3 regions of the Kitasatospora sp. NPDC059747 genome follow, and region 2 is predicted to be linked to each of the others. Evidence: riboswitches for the same ligand, from Rfam matches in the RefSeq annotation. Region 2 holds a riboswitch; each other region holds the start of a gene.
The links. Region 2 has a riboswitch for thiamine pyrophosphate ahead of ACFV4G_RS21720 (purine-cytosine permease family protein). Riboswitches for the same ligand answer to the same signal wherever they lie in the genome.
Positions count from the first base shown of each region.

Region 1: another riboswitch for thiamine pyrophosphate. It lies ahead of thiO (glycine oxidase ThiO); the one in region 2 lies ahead of ACFV4G_RS21720 (purine-cytosine permease family protein).
Region 3: another riboswitch for thiamine pyrophosphate. It lies ahead of thiC (phosphomethylpyrimidine synthase ThiC); the one in region 2 lies ahead of ACFV4G_RS21720 (purine-cytosine permease family protein).

Region 1 is NZ_JBHWGV010000107.1:18,757-23,777, reverse strand. Features, by position in the region: gene ACFV4G_RS33895 (polyprenyl synthetase family protein) at 1-479, shown strand, start outside; gene thiE (thiamine phosphate synthase) at 511-1,161, opposite strand; gene ACFV4G_RS33885 (Rv2175c family DNA-binding protein) at 1,161-1,526, opposite strand; gene ACFV4G_RS33880 (NAD(P)/FAD-dependent oxidoreductase) at 1,569-2,765, opposite strand; TPP riboswitch at 2,894-3,006, shown strand; gene thiO (glycine oxidase ThiO) at 3,001-4,185, shown strand; gene thiS (sulfur carrier protein ThiS) at 4,182-4,391, shown strand; gene ACFV4G_RS33865 (thiazole synthase) at 4,397-5,021, shown strand, end outside.
Region 2 is NZ_JBHWGV010000048.1:33,560-38,580, forward strand. Features, by position in the region: gene ACFV4G_RS21715 (glycerophosphodiester phosphodiesterase family protein) at 173-997, opposite strand; gene ACFV4G_RS21720 (purine-cytosine permease family protein) at 1,077-2,528, opposite strand; TPP riboswitch at 2,521-2,668, opposite strand; gene ACFV4G_RS21725 (S1C family serine protease) at 2,902-4,791, shown strand; tRNA gene ACFV4G_RS21730 (tRNA-Ser) at 4,853-4,940, shown strand.
Region 3 is NZ_JBHWGV010000024.1:53,651-58,671, reverse strand. Features, by position in the region: gene ACFV4G_RS13430 (SPFH domain-containing protein) at 1-1,031, opposite strand, end outside; gene ACFV4G_RS13425 (hypothetical protein) at 1,206-1,406, opposite strand; TPP riboswitch at 1,504-1,639, shown strand; gene thiC (phosphomethylpyrimidine synthase ThiC) at 1,634-3,448, shown strand; gene ACFV4G_RS13415 (hypothetical protein) at 3,615-3,830, shown strand; gene ACFV4G_RS13410 (hypothetical protein) at 3,886-4,707, opposite strand; gene ACFV4G_RS13405 (metallophosphoesterase) at 4,950-5,021, opposite strand, start outside.

The DNA of each region.
Region 1 (5,021 bases), on a different contig from region 2:
ACAAGTCGGCGAAGTACACGATCGAGCGCCCGCTCCAGGTCGGCGCGCTGCTGGCCGGCGCCGGGCCCGGCCTGGTCGCGGCGTACGGCGCGTTCGGCCTGCCGCTGGGCGAGGCGTTCCAGCTGCGGGACGACCTGCTCGGCGTCTTCGGCGACCCGGCGGTCACCGGCAAGCCGGCCGGGGACGACCTGCGCGAGGGCAAGCGCACGCTGCTGGTCGCGCACGCGATGCGCGGGCTGCCGGCCGCCGACGCGCGGCACCTGGACGAGCGGCTCGGCGCGCCGGACCTCGCGCCCGCCGAGGTCGCCGGCCTGCGGGACCTCGTCGCGCGGAGCGGGGCGCCGGAGCTGGTGGAGGCCCGGATCGACGAGCTGATGCGGCAGTCGCTGGCCGCCCTGGAGGCGGCGCCGCTCGCCGACCGGCGCGCCCGCGAGGTGCTGCTCGCCCTGGCCGAGGCCGCCACCGTCCGCAAGTACTGAGCCTCGCGGCCGACGGCGGCCCCTGCCGGGATCAGGCCTGGCGCAGCCGCCGGGAGAGCTCGGCGGCGGCCGCCCGCGGGTCGTCCGCGGCCGTGATGGCGCGCACGACGACGATCCGGCGGGCGCCCGCGGCGAGCACCTCGTCGACGTTGCCCAGGTCGATGCCGCCGATGGCGAACCACGGGCGGTCGGTGGGCTGCTTCGCCGCGTACGCGACCAGGCCGAGGCCCGGGGCCGGGCGGCCCGGCTTGGTCGGGGTCGGCCAGACCGGGCCGGTGCAGAAGTAGTCCACGCCGGGCTCGGCGACCGCCGCGTCCACCTCGGACTCGGCGTGGCAGGACCGGCCGATCAGGACGTCCTCGCCGAGGATCGCCCGGGCGGCCGGGACGGGCAGGTCGTCCTGCCCGAGGTGCAGGACGTCCGGCCGGGCGGCGTGGGCGACATCGGCGCGGTCGTTGACCGAGAGCAGCTTGCCGTGGCGGCGGCAGGCGTCCGCGAAGACCTCCAGGGCCTCCAGCTCCTGCTTGGCCTCCAGGCCCTTGTCCCGGAGCTGGACGATGTCGACCCCGCCGGCCAGCGCCTCGTCCAGGAACTCGGCCAGGTCGCCCTGCTCGCGGCGGGCGTCGGTGCACAGGTACAGCCGGGCCTCGGCCAGCCGCTGACGCGGCGTGTCCGCCGCCATCAGATCAGCATCGCCTGGGCGCGGCGCTTGACCTCGGTGCCACGGTTCTCCCGCAGCGCCTGGATCGGGCTGCCGGGCAGCGACGGGTCCTCGGTGAAGAGCCACTCCAGGATCTCCACGTCGCTGTACCCGCAGTCGCGCAGCACGGTCAGGGTGCCGGACAGGTGCTTGACCAGCCCCTGGCCGTCGATGAACGCCGCAGGGACCTGCAGCGAGTTGTTCGGGCCCCGCCGGACGGCGATCAGGCCGCCGTTGCGGACGAGGTCGCGCACCTCGGTGACGCGGACCCCCCACTGCTCCGAGATGTCGGGCAGGTACATCCACTCGGCGACCAGGGCTTCAATCTTGCTTTCGATCTCACTCACGCCACCAGACTGCCACCTCCGGAGCCCGCCGCGCACCAGCCGCTACCCCGCGACCGCCGATTTCAGCGCCACCGCCGGGTCCGCGGCCCGGGCCGGGTCCAGCGCGGTGCCGCGCTCGATCAGGCGGCGGCCCTGGGTGAGGTCGCGCGGGCGGTCCACGGCCAGCAGCGCGCTCGGCACACCGTCGCGCAGCCACAGCACCGACCAGGTCGCGTCCTGCGGGGAGCCGCGCCAGAGCAGCTCGTCGCCCTCGGCGTGCCGCCCGGCGTACTGCACCATGCGGCCGAACTGCTCCGACCAGAAGTACGGCACCGGGTCGTACGGCGCGTCCACCCCGAGGACGGCGGCGGCCGCCGCCTCGCCGGACTGCAGCGCGTGGTCCCAGTGCTGGACGGCCAGCCGGGCGCCGGAGCGGACCGACGGGTAGCTGACGCAGTCGCCGGCCGCGAAGACGCCCGGCAGGCTGGTGCGCAGCCGCCCGTCCACGACGACCGCACCGGTCGCGTCCAGCTCGACGCCCGTGCCGGCCAGCCAGTCGGTCGCGGGCCGGGCGCCGATGCCGACCACCACCTCGTCGGCGGGCAGGTGCGAGCCGTCGGCCAGCAGCACCGCGCCGGGCTCGACGGCCGCGACGCCGACGCCGCAGCGCAGGTCCACCCCGGCTCCGGCGTACCAGGCGGCCATCGCCGCGCCGACCTCCCCGGGCAGCGCACCGGGAACGGGCGCCGGACCCGCCTCGACGACGGTCACCTCGCAGCCGGCCTCCCGGGCGGCGGTGGCCACCTCCGCGCCGATCCAGCCGGCGCCGACCAGCACCAGGCGCAGGCCGGGCCGCAGCAGCGCGCGCAGGGCGAGCGCGTCGTCCAGGGTGTGCAGGAGGTGGGCGCGCTCGGCGCCGGGCAGGGCGCGCGGGGTCGCGCCCGTGGCGATCACCAGCGATCCGTACGGGAGGTCGCCGGCGTCGGTGTGCAGCACGCCCGGGGTGAGTCCGGTGGCGCGGCGGCCGGTGAGCAGTTCGACGCCGAGGTGCGGGAAGTCGATGTCCAGCGTGGTGGCGTCGCTCTTGCCGAGCAGGACGTCCTTGGAGAGCGGCGGCCGGTCGTACGGCGCGTGCGGCTCCTCCCCGACCAGCACGATCCGCCCCTGCCAGCCGCCCCGCCGCAGCCCCAGCGCGCACTGCGCGCCGGCCAGCCCGGCCCCGACGACGACCACCCGATCCGTTCCGCTCAGCTCTGCCACGGCGCCACTGTACTCAGCGGCCCCACGCGCCCCGGCGGCCCGTCCGTCCCGCGCACGGGCGGGCCGCGCCGGGCCCGTCCACCCTTCGTACGGGCCTTCGGCCGGGCGGACCACCGGAGTTATGGTGGGGACACCATCACGGGAGCCCGGCGTACCGGGCTGAGAGGCGGGCTGGCACGGCCCGCGACCGTCCGAACCTGATCCGGGTCATACCGGCGAAGGGAGAAGAGCAGCTTTGACACGCTTGGCACCGGGCAGCCGCGCCGACGTGCTGGTGATCGGCGGGGGCGTCATCGGCCTCGCCGTCGCCTGGCGGGCGGCGCAGCGCGGCCTGGAGGACATCGTCGTGGTCGACCCCTCCCCCGGTCACGGGGCGGCCGGGGTCGCGGCCGGGATGCTCGCCCCGGTCACCGAGCTGCAGTACGGCGAGGAGCCGCTGCTGCGCCTCGGGATGGCCTCGAACGAGCGGTACGCGGCGTTCGCCGCCGAGCTCACCGAGGCGAGCGGCGGCGAGGACACCGGCTACCGCCGGTGCGGCACGGTCGCCGTCGCGCTGGACTCCGACGACCGCGCGGAACTGCGCGAACTGCACGCCTTCCACGAGCGGCTCGGCCTCGACTCGACCTGGCTGACCGGCCGGGAGGCCCGCAAGCTGGAACCGATGCTGGCCCCCGGCGTGCGCGGCGGCCTGCACGTGGCCGACGACCACCAGGTGGACCCCCGCCGGCTGCTGACCGCGCTGGTCCGCGCCTGCGAACGCTCGGGCGTCGTGTTCCACCGCACCGAGGCCGTCGAGCTGCTGGTCGAGGGCGGCCGCGCGGTCGGCGCCCGGCTCGGCACCGGCGGAACCCTCGCCGCCGACCGGGTCGTCCTCGCCGCCGGCCCGCACAGCCACCGGCTGCCCGGCCTGCCGGAGGACGTGCTGCCGGCGGTCCGTCCGGTCAAGGGGCAGATCCTGCGGCTGCGGATCCCCGACGCCTACCGGCCCTTCCTCAACCGCAACGTCCGCGCGGTCGTGCGCGGGCAGCACCTGTACCTGGTGCCGCGCGAGAACGGCGAGCTGGTGATCGGCGCGACCACCGAGGAGCAGGGCTACGACACCACCGTCACCGCCGGCGGGGTCTACGAACTCCTGCGCGATGCCCACGAGTTGGTCCCCGGCATCACCGAACTCCCGCTCGTCGAGACCTCGGCCGGGCTGCGTCCCGGCTCGCCGGACAACGCACCGCTGCTCGGACCGACCGACCTGCCCGGCCTGGTCGCCGCGACCGGCCACTACCGCAACGGCGTCCTGCTCACCCCGGTCACCGCCGACCTGCTCGCCGACTACCTGGCGACCGGCGAAGTCCCCGAGCTCGCACGGCCGTTCGCACCCTCCCGGTTCTCCCCCGCCCGCTCCACCACGAAGGCCGTCGCATGACCGACATCGCACTGACCGTCAACGGCGAGCCCCGCGAGGTGCCCGCCGCGACCACCCTCGCCGAGGTGGTCACCACCCTCAGCAAGGCCAACACCGGCGTCGCCGCCGCGCTCAACGAGGCCGTGGTGCCACGTGGTTCGTGGTCCGAGACGCGGCTCTCGGCGGGCGACCGGATCGAGATCCTCACCGCCGTGCAGGGAGGCTGAGCGCCATGGCCGACGACCTCTTCACCATCGCCGGGACGACCTTCACCTCCCGGCTCATCATGGGCACCGGCGGCGCCCCCAGCCTGGAGGTCCTGGAGCAGGCCCTGCGGGTCTCGGGCACCGAGCTGACCACCGTCGCGATGCGCCGGGTCGACGCGACCACCCAGGGCTCCGTCCTGGACGTGCTGACCCGCAACGGCATCCGGGTGCTGCCCAACACGGCCGGCTGCTTCACCGCCGGCGAGGCCGTGCTGACCGCCCGGCTGGCCCGCGAGGCACTCGGCACCGACTGGGTGAAGCTGGAGGTCATCGCCGACGAGCGGACCCTCCTGCCGGACCCGATCGAGCTGCTGGACGCCGCCGAGACCCTCGTCGACGACGGCTTCACGGTGCTCCCGTACACCAACGACGACCCGGTGCTGGCCCGCAAGCTGGAGGGCGTCGGCTGCGCGGCGATCATGCCGCTCGGCTCGCCGATCGGCTCCGGCCTCGGCATCCGCAACCCGCACAACTTCCAGCTGATCGTGGAGGGCGCGAACGTCCCGGTCGTCCTGGACGCGGGCGCCGGCACCGCCTCCGACGTCGCGCTGGCGATGGAGCTCGGCTGCTCCGCCGTGATGCTCGCCTCCG
Region 2 (5,021 bases):
GGCGGGAGGTCATTCCCCGCTCACCCTCCGTCGCGCTGGCGCACGATTTCCGGCAAGAAACGTGCGCGGAAGGTTTGAATGCCGACCGGATCGGTCGGGTTCGGCGATCAGGTTCCGACAGAGCGGTCGGCACCCACCGGGATCCGAGGGACCCGTGGGTCCTCCGGGGCCCTCAGCGGCCGAGCTGCGCCAGCACCTGCGCGGGCTTGTTGGTGATGATCGCCGACACCCCGAGCTCCAGGCACAGGTCCACGTCGGCCGGCTCGTCGACCGTCCACACGTGCACCTCGTGGCCCAGCTCGCGCAGCCGCGGCACCAGGTCGGGCTTGGCCCGCACCAGGTCGATGCCGGGCCCGGCGATCCGCGCCCCGCCGGGCAGCGGCCGGCCCTCCCGCAGCCGGCCGAGCAGCGGCAGCATCCGCTCGATCAGGAACACCCGAGGGTAGTCCGGCGCGGCGGCGGCCACCCGGTCCAGCGCGATCGACGAGAAGCTCATGATCCGGGCGGACGGGCGGTCGCCCTCGCGGATGCCGGAGATCTTGAACCGTTCGAGCATCCGGAGCAGCTCGGCCTCGACCCGGCCGCGGAAGCGCACCGGGTGCTTGGTCTCGATCGCCAGGTCCACCGGCCGTCCGCAGTCCACGACCAGCTCCAGCAGCCGCTCCAGGGTCAGCACGCCGCGCAGCTCGGGGTCGGTGCTGGGCCGGCCGGTCTTCCAGGCGCCGAAGTCGTAGTCCTGCAACTCGGCGAGCGTCATCGCCGAGACGGTGCCGCGGCCGTTGGAGACCCGGCCGATGCGGCGGTCGTGCACGCAGACCAGCTCGCCGTCGGCGGTCACCCGGACGTCGCACTCGACGGCGTCCGCGCCCTCCTCGAGGGCCCGCCGGTAGGCGGCCAGGGTGTGCTCGGGCAAGGCGTCCGAGGAGCCGCGGTGGGCGACTACCTGGACGGACGGCGCGGTGCGCGGGGCCGTCGAAGACAGATCTGGGCTGGTCACGCCGTCAACGATAGGCGGAGCAGGTGACGCGGAGGCGAAGACGGTCCCAACCCGAGGGGCCGTCCTCGCCTCCGCTCCCTCAGTGCTGCGGGGTGCGCCGGCTCAGCGGGGTGAGCGCCCAGGTGACCAGCGCGGGCACCGCGAAGGCGAACAGCGAGGCCGACGTCCACTCCTGCGGGGTGAAGTGCAGCGCCCCCTGGGCCGAGGTCCAGAAGTCGGTCCACCAGCCGGCCACCGGGGTCGGCGCGATGAACTGGTAGACCGCGAAGCCGAGCACCCACGGCAGCAGCATCAGCCAGCGCGAGGGCGCCTCGGCGGTGAGGTTCCAGCCGTTGCGGCCGGCGCCGAAGAAGTAGTCCACCGCCAGCACGGCCAGCAGCGGCACGAAGACCGAGCCGATCAGGCCGAGGAAGTTGGTGTACGTGTCGGTGAACTTGTCGATCCGCAGCGCCAGCACGGTGGTCAGCAGGCCGATCGCGCCGGACAGCACCCGGCGGTCCGCCCGCGGCAGCAGGTTCTGCACCGACATCGCGGTCGAGTACACGTTGGCGAAGGACTGGTCCGTCTCGCGCAGCACCAGCACCAGCAGGAACAGCCAGCCCGCCCAGACGCCGAGGAAGGAGTCGAAGATCTTGTTCGGGTCGCCGTCGGACTGCAGCAGCGCCATCAGGCCCAGCGCGTAGCACCACACCTGGGCGACGGTGTAGCCGGAGAAGCTGCCCCAGAACGCCGAGCGCGGCGTGCGCGAGTGCCGCGTGTAGTCGGCGGCGAGCGGGACGAAGGAGATCGACACCGCGATCATCGCGTCGGTGGCGCCCAGGAAGCCGTGCCAGTTGCCCTTGCCCGGGTCGGGCACGCCGTGCCGGCCCAGTTGGACGGTCAGGTAGACCATCGCGACGGCGACGGCGCCCGCCACGAAGCGCCGCAGCACCCGGATCGAGCCGAGCGGCCAGATCGTCAGCACGGTGGTCAGCCCGCCCGCGAGCAGGACGAACAGCCACCGGTAGCCGTCCGTGTGGGCGACCGTCTGCGCGCCCGCCGCGATCGTCAGGAGCTCGAACACGCCCCAGCCGATGCACTGGACGATGTTCAGCACCGTCGGGACGTACGAGAGCCGGGTGCCGAACAGCCCGCGCAGGTTCGCCATCGCCGGCGCGCCGGTGCGGGCGCCGATCAGCGCGGCCACGCCGAGCATCGCGGTGCCCACCGCGGTGCCGGCCACGATCGCGGTGCCCGCGGCGGCCAGCGACAGCTCGCTGCCCGGGGCGCCGAGCACGGTGGCGGCGGTGGAGAAGCCGATCAGGCTGACGCCGAGGTTCATCCACAGCGCGAAGTGGTCGCGGAAACGCAGCGTGCGCGGCGGCTCGGCGTCGAGGACGAGCGGTGCCTCGGCCTTCTCCGGCCGGTCCAGCAGCGCGGTCGCGGCGGCGGTCCCGCCGGATCCGGGCCCGTCATGACCGGTCGTGGACGATTCGGAGAAACCCTTGGACTCGGGCGCGCCCGAAGAAGAGGATGGCGAAGCAGGCGGCATGGCCGATACTCCCTACGCCGGCATTACCCGGACAGGTTCCGGCGGTCAACGCCCCCTCGACGGTCCGCCCGGGATCCCGTGGCGTACGGTCGACCAGCGCACTCTCAGCCTGGAAGGTCCAAGCTCCCGCGTGTCAGTTTGGAGCGACAGGCTAACCGGCACCGGGGCGAACGCCCAAGGCCAGGGGGCGTGCGGTCCGCATCGCGGGACGTTCGGCGGGGGTGGGGGAGCCGCCGCCGGGAACGTGTCGTCGAGCGGAGGCGTCGGTCCCGCCTAAGGATTCTTATGAGTTCTTCAGAGGGGTCCTTACGGCAATCGAATCGGCAGTGCGAAAAACTATGGTCCTTGGTTCTGTCAGCTATGGAGGTCGTCCGTGAGCACCGAGCGCGAGGTTGGGCCCACCGGGCCGCAGGGGGAGCAGCCCTCGGGCACTGAGGCCGCGGCAGCGGCCCCGGCTCCGGACGGGCACAAGCCCACCATGGCCTTCGGCAGGATCCCCGAGCCCGAGGCCCCGGCGGACGCCCCGCCGGCCGACGGCGGGCACAAGCCGACCATGGCCTTCGGCCGGGTGCCCGAGCCCGAGGCCCCGGCGGACGCCGCGCCGGCCGACGGCGGGCACAAGCCCACCATGGCCTTCACCAAGGTCCCCGTCCCGGAGGCGGCGCCCGTCGCCCCCGCTGCGCCCGAGGCGGCCCCCGCCGCGCCCGCCGAGGCGCCGGTCGCGCCGGTCGCCGAGAGCGGCTACATCGACGCCCCGCCGCCGGTCCTGCCGCCCGCCCCGGCCGCGCCCGTCGCCCCGGCTGCGGCACCGGCCGCGCCCGTCGCACCGGCTGCGCCCGCCGCGCCCGTCGGCGAGGCCGCCCCGGTCCTGCCGCCGGTCGCCAACCCGTACGCGACGCCGACCCACGGCGTCCCCGCCGCCGGCGCCCACGACCCGTACGCCGCTCCCGGCGCCCAGCACCCGTTCGGCGCCGGCCGCCCGCTCGGCGGCTGGGGCGCGGGGCACGACACCACCGCCGCGCACGGCATCCCCGGCTACCCGGGCGCCCCCGGTGCGCCCGGCGGTCCCGCGGGCCCGCTCGGCTACCCGGCGGACTACCCCGGCGGCCCGGCCGGCCCCGGCGGTCCCCGCAAGAAGCGCGGCGGCCTGGTCGCCCTGATCGCCGCCGTCGCCCTCGTGGCGGGCATCGCTGGCGGTGCCGTCGGCGTGGCGGTCTCGGGCAACGGCAACTCCGTCGCCTCCGCGGACGACCACCGCAGCACCACCATCCAGGCCAGCAACACCCAGAAGAACGAGCCCGCCCCCGGCTCGATCGCCGCCATCGCGCAGAAGGCGCTGCCGAGCGTCGTCACCATCAAGGCGCAGAACAGCAGCGAGTCGGGCACCGGCACCGGCTTCGTCTTCGACACCGAGGGCCACATCCTCACCAACAACCACGTGGTGGCGCCCGCCGTCACCGGCGGCGGCGGGAAACTGACCGTCAAGTTCGCCGACGGCTCCTCCTACAGCGCCTCCGTGCTCGGCCGCGCCGAGGGCTACGACGTGGCCGTCGTCAAGATCGACAACCCGCCGAAGGAGAAGCTGAGCCCGCTCACGCTGGCCGACTCCGACAAGGTCAACGTCGGCGACGCCACCATCGCGATCGGCGCGCCGTACGGGCTGGAGTCGACCGTCACCAGCGGCATCATCAGCGCCAAGGACCGCCCGGTCGCCTCCGGCGATGAGACCGGCGCCCAGGCCTCCTACATGAACGCCCTGCAGACCGACGCCTCGATCAACCCCGGCAACTCCGGCGGCCCGCTGCTCGACTCCAGCGGCGCCGTGGTCGGCATCAACTCGGCGATCCAGTCCAACGCCTCCGCCAACGGGCGGGCCGGCAGCATCGGCCTCGGCTTCGCCATCCCGATCAACCAGGCCAAGTGGGTCGCCGACACCCTGATCAAGACCGGCAAGCCGGTCTACGCCCAGCTCCAGGTACTGCGCAACGACGACTACAAGGGCGACGGGGCGCAGATCCAGACCCGCGACATCCAGGGCCAGCCCGCCGTCACCCCCGGCGGCGCCGCCGACAAGGCCGGCCTCAAGCCCGGCGACGTCATCACCAAGCTCAACGGCGCCCCGATCGAGAACGGCCCGGCCCTGGTCAGCCGGATCTGGACGCACAAGCCCGGCGAGACCGTCGACGTCGAGTACCAGCGCAACGGCCAGACCATGACCACCAAGGTCACCCTCGGCTCGCGGGAGGGCGACACCCCGAGCTGACCCGGCACCCGGAAACCGTGTGCACCGAACCCCGCCGGACCCGTTAGGCTGACCTCCGCCTGGAGAGCTGCCCGAGCGGCCTAAGGGAACAGTCTTGAAAACTGTCGTGGCGTGACCCGTCACCGTGGGTTCGAATCCCACGCTCTCCGCCGGTAGGGGAAAACACCTGCTCAGGGCGGGTGCCGACATCGAGTCGGCACCCGCCTTCGCGCTTTGCGGGCAGCGGGGCT
Region 3 (5,021 bases), on a different contig from region 2:
AGGCCGCGCAGCTTGGTGGCCTCCGCCTCGGCCGCCGCGGCGATCTTCACCTGGCTGGCGTCGGCCGCCGCCCGCAGCTCGGTCTCCCGGGCGTGCGCCTGGGCCGAGGAGATCCGGGCGTCGCGGTCGGCGTCGGCCTTGGTGCGGGTCTCGTACGCCTTGGCGTCGGCCGGCTTGCGGACGTCGATCTGGAGCTGCTGCTCCTTGCGCTGGGCCTCCAGCTCGGCGACCTTCGTCTCCTGGACGACGACCTCCTGGCGGGCGGCCGCCTCGGCGAGCGGTCCGGCCTGCCGGGCGCGGGCGCTCGCGGTGTCCATCTCGGCCTGGTAGGAGGCCTGCTGGATCTCGCTGTTGCGGGTGGCCTCGGCCTTGCGGGCGAACGCCTCCTGCTCCGCCTCGGTGGCCTCGCGGTCGGCGGCGGCGGCCGCGATGCGGGCGTCGCGCTGGACGGCCGCGGCGTGCGGGGCGGCGAGGTTGCGGATGTACCCGGTCGGGTCCAGGATCTCCTGGATCTGCAGCGAGTCGATGATCAGACCGAGCTTCTCCATCTCGGCGCCCGAGGCGGCCCGGGTCTCGCCGGTCAGCCGATCGCGGTCGCGGATCATGTCCTCGACCGTCAGCCCGCCGACGATGGAGCGCAGGTGACCGGCGAACACGTTGTGCACCCGCTGGCCCATCATCTTCTGCTGGTCCAGGAAACGCCGGGCGGCGTTGGCGATCGACACCGAGTCGTCGCCGACCTTGAAGATGACGACACCCTTGACGTGCACCGGGATGCCCTGCTGCGTCACGCACTCGACGTCCAGCTCGGCCTCGTTGAGGTCCAGCGACAGGCGGCGCACCGCCTGCATGCCCGGGACGACGAAGGTGCCCCGCCCGGTGACGATCCGGAAGCCCAGGCCGTCCCCGTGCTTCGACCCGGAGATGATCAGTGCCTCGTTCGGCTCGGCGACCCGCCACATGAGCTTGAACAGGATGATCACAACGATGATGGAGGCCACCACGGCCCCCGCGACGACGCCGATAACCATCGGCCGACTCCCCCTTCAAGGCACACCGCTCCGTGGCTGCGCGTGGTTGTGCAGGAGTGCGCGGACGCGGTGGCAGCGGAGATTCTGCGCCTGTTCGTGCGCGTGCGCCAGTAGGTGACGTCGTGACTTCGTCCCGGTCCTGTCACGGGCCCCGTGACGAGGGAGGATCGTCCGTCAGAGCGGCGACACGAACACCGTGCGCGGCGCCTGGTACTCGACCACGATCACCTGCGTGCCCGTCGGCAGCGGATCCCCCGGCACCGCCAGGTACGCCAGGAACGCCTCCGTCCCCTGCCGCTCGGGCACGTGCACCAGCACCTCCCCGACCAGGCCCGCGCCGACCTTCCCCGTGACCCGTCCCGTCAGTCCGATCATGGGCTTCAGTCTGCGCCCGCCGCCCGCCCACCGGAAGCCCTCTGGACCTGCGGCGATCCTCTCGCTACGGTGTTGGGCGTCATGTGCAGGCAACACCGCCTGCGGACGCGGGAGCTCGGAGCACCGGGCTGAGAGGGCGCTGAACGGTCCGTCGACGGACGGCCGGGACGCTGCGCCGACCGCAGGAACCTGGACCGGGTAATGCCGGCGTAGGGAGTGAAGGTCAGATGACCACGTTCGACGCACAGCCGCAGTCTGCCCAGAGCGCCCCCAGCAGCGAGCGCACCGGCTACCCGACCCCGGCCTGGCGCAAGGCCCACCGCGAGGGATCCCGCCCCGATCTGCGGGTCCCGTTCCGCGAGGTGGTGCTCACCAACGGCAAGACCGTTCCGCTGTACGACACCTCCGGCCCGTACACCGACCCCGCCTACGAGCCCGACGTGCGCCGCGGCCTGCCCGCCCTGCGCGACGCGTGGATCCGCCAGCGCGGCGACGTCGAGGAGTACGACGGCCGCGAGGCCCGCCCCGAGGACGACGGCATCAAGCACACCTCGCCGCGCGGCGGGAACCTGCGCAACCTCGACGCCGTCTTCCCCGGCCGCCCCCGCCGCCCGCTGCGCGGCCGCGGCGGCGCCGCCGTGACCCAACTCGCCTACGCCAAGCGCGGGATCGTCACGCCGGAGATGGAGTTCGTCGCCCTGCGCGAGGGCCTGGCCCCCGAGTTCGTGCGCGACGAGGTGGCCCGCGGCCGGGCCGTCATCCCGGTGAACGTGAACCACCCCGAGGTGGAGCCGGCGATCATCGGCACCAACTTCCTGGTGAAGATCAACGCCAACATCGGCAACTCCGCCGTCACCTCCTCGATCGAGGAGGAGGTGGAGAAGATGACCTGGGCCACCCGTTGGGGCGCCGACACCGTCATGGACCTCTCCACCGGCCGCAACATCCACACCACCCGCGAGTGGATCCTGCGCAACTCCCCCGTGCCGATCGGCACCGTGCCGCTGTACCAGGCCCTGGAGAAGGTCGACGGCAGGGCCGAGGAGCTGAGCTGGGAGGTCTACCGGGACACCATCATCGAGCAGTGCGAGCAGGGCGTCGACTACATGACCGTCCACGCCGGCGTGCTGCTGCGGTACGTCCCGCTGACCGCCCGCCGCAAGACCGGCATCGTCTCGCGCGGCGGCTCGATCATGGCCGCGTGGTGCCTCGCGCACCACAAGGAGAACTTCCTCTACACGAACTTCGAGGAGCTCTGCGACATCCTCGCCGCCTACGACGTCACCTTCTCGCTCGGTGACGGCCTGCGGCCCGGCTCCATCGCCGACGCCAACGACGAGGCGCAGTTCGCCGAGCTGCAGACCCTCGGCGAGCTCGGCCGGATCGCCCGCGAGCGCGACGTCCAGGTGATGATCGAGGGCCCGGGCCACGTCCCGATGCACAAGATCAAGGAGAACATGGATCTCCAGAAGGAGATCTGCGACGAGGCGCCGTTCTACACGCTCGGCCCCCTCACCACGGACGTCGCCCCCGGCTACGACCACATCACCTCCGGCATCGGCGCCGCGATGATCGCCTGGTGGGGCACCGCGATGCTCTGCTACGTGACGCCCAAGGAGCACCTGGGCCTGCCCAACCGGGACGACGTCAAGACCGGCGTGATCACCTACAAGATCGCCGCCCACGCCGCCGACCTCGCCAAGGGCCACCCCGGCGCCCAGGCCTGGGACGACGCCCTCTCCGACGCCCGCTTCGAGTTCCGCTGGGAGGACCAGTTCAACCTGGCCCTCGACCCGGAGACCGCGCGCGACTTCCACGACGAGACCCTCCCCGCCGAGCCGGCCAAGACCGCGCACTTCTGCTCGATGTGCGGCCCGAAGTTCTGCTCGATGAAGATCTCGCAGAAGATCCGCGACGAGCACGGCGACGGCTCCACGGCCGTCGGCACCGAGTTCGACGCCGAGGCGCTGGCCGGCATGCAGGCCATGTCCGAGGAGTTCAAGGCCCACGGCAACAAGGTCTACCTGCCGATGGCGGACTGACCGCCGCCGCCCCAGAGCCGGCCCGCGTTCCTCCGGGGGGAGAGCGCGGGCCGTTTTCCTTTCCGCCCGGCGGCCTCGGACGGGTTCCGGTCTTTGCCGCCCCGCCATCGTGCGTCCGGGGGAAAACGGAGGCACCCTGGGGGGAAGGCCGACCAAGGAGGCAGCGATGGGCAGCCCGATCAAGGGGACCGATCCGAGCGACGAGACGAACCGGGACGCCAAGGCGTCCCCGCGGCAGCTGTACAGCGGTGGCGAGCGGCCCTTCGACCCCGAGGACCTGGTCATGGCGTCCGGGCAGGACGTCACGCCCGAGCGCCTCGCGTGGGCCAGGCGGCAGATCGACGAGAAGGGCGCGGCGGCGCTCGAACGCTACCTGCCGTAGCGGCCGCTCCGGGGTCCTGCGCGCGGCCCCGGGCGTGGCCCGGGGCAGCGGTGCGTCAGCCGACCTCGTCGGGGCCGGTGAAGCCCGGCGGGGTGTAGCCGGGGGTGCTGAAGTCGGGCGGGGTGAAGGCGGCGGGGCGGGAGGTGCGGCCCTCGGGGTCGATGAGGCCGTCGGGGCCCGGGCCGGTGAAGCCCGGCGGGGTGTAGCCGGGGCTGGTGAAGTCCGGGCGCTGGGCGGGGACGGCCGGGAGGCCGGCGTGCAGGTAGGGGAGGAGGCCGTGGTCGCGCAGGGCGGTGCGCCAGGCGCGGCGGGCGGCGGCGAGCTCGGCGGCGAGGTCGGGGTCGGTGCCCGCGGGGGCGCCGGAGCCGTCGCGTAACGCGGTGAGGACGAGCCCGACGAGGCCGACGGTCATCGCGACGATCCCGGCCGCGAGCGCGATCCAGCCCGCGGTGACCAGGGAGCGGGCGAGGACGAGCCCGGGGTCGGCGGCGCGCAGGGCGTACCCGAGGAGCAGCAGGACCAGCGCCGCGGCCCAGGCCAGGATCGGGGTGAGCACGGTGAGGACCGGGAAGAGCCCGGCGCCGCCGTCGGCGGAGCGCAGCTGGGAGAGCAGGCCGGGGGCGGCCGGCTCGGCGCCCTCGGCGGGCGGGGGCGTGCTGCGCAGGCTCTCGCGCAGCCCGGTGTAGTGCTCGTACTCGGTGGCGGCCGCGGCGGCGATGGCGTCGGCGTCGCGCAGGGCGCGGGCGCGCAGCTGGTCGGCGGTGAGTGCGCCGGGCGCGCGGAGGGCGGTGCGGACGGTGCCGTCGCGGAGGGCTTCGGCGAGGAGGCGCTCGTACTCCGGGCGGTCCTCGGCGAGCAGCGGCGGGGGGTTGGTCATGGGGACCCCGTTCATGCGGACCCCGGTTCGCTCCGCCTCGCGGGCTGGGTGGGCCCGCAGGGGCGCCGAATCGGGCGCGGAGGCGGGCCGCCGGACGGGCGGCCGCTCGTGGTGTGCCTCATGGTAGGGGCGGGTGCGCCCGCGCTGACAGTCCGATTCCGGAATTTCGCGCCCCGGGCCGCGCGCGTGCGACGGCCCGGGCGCCGGGAACACCCGTGCGACGGGTGGGCCGGCGGGTGACGTCAGTTGACGGGCAGTCGGGCGATGAGCAGGCGCCCTTCCATGGTGACGCCGCCGTCCATGGCGACCGCGAG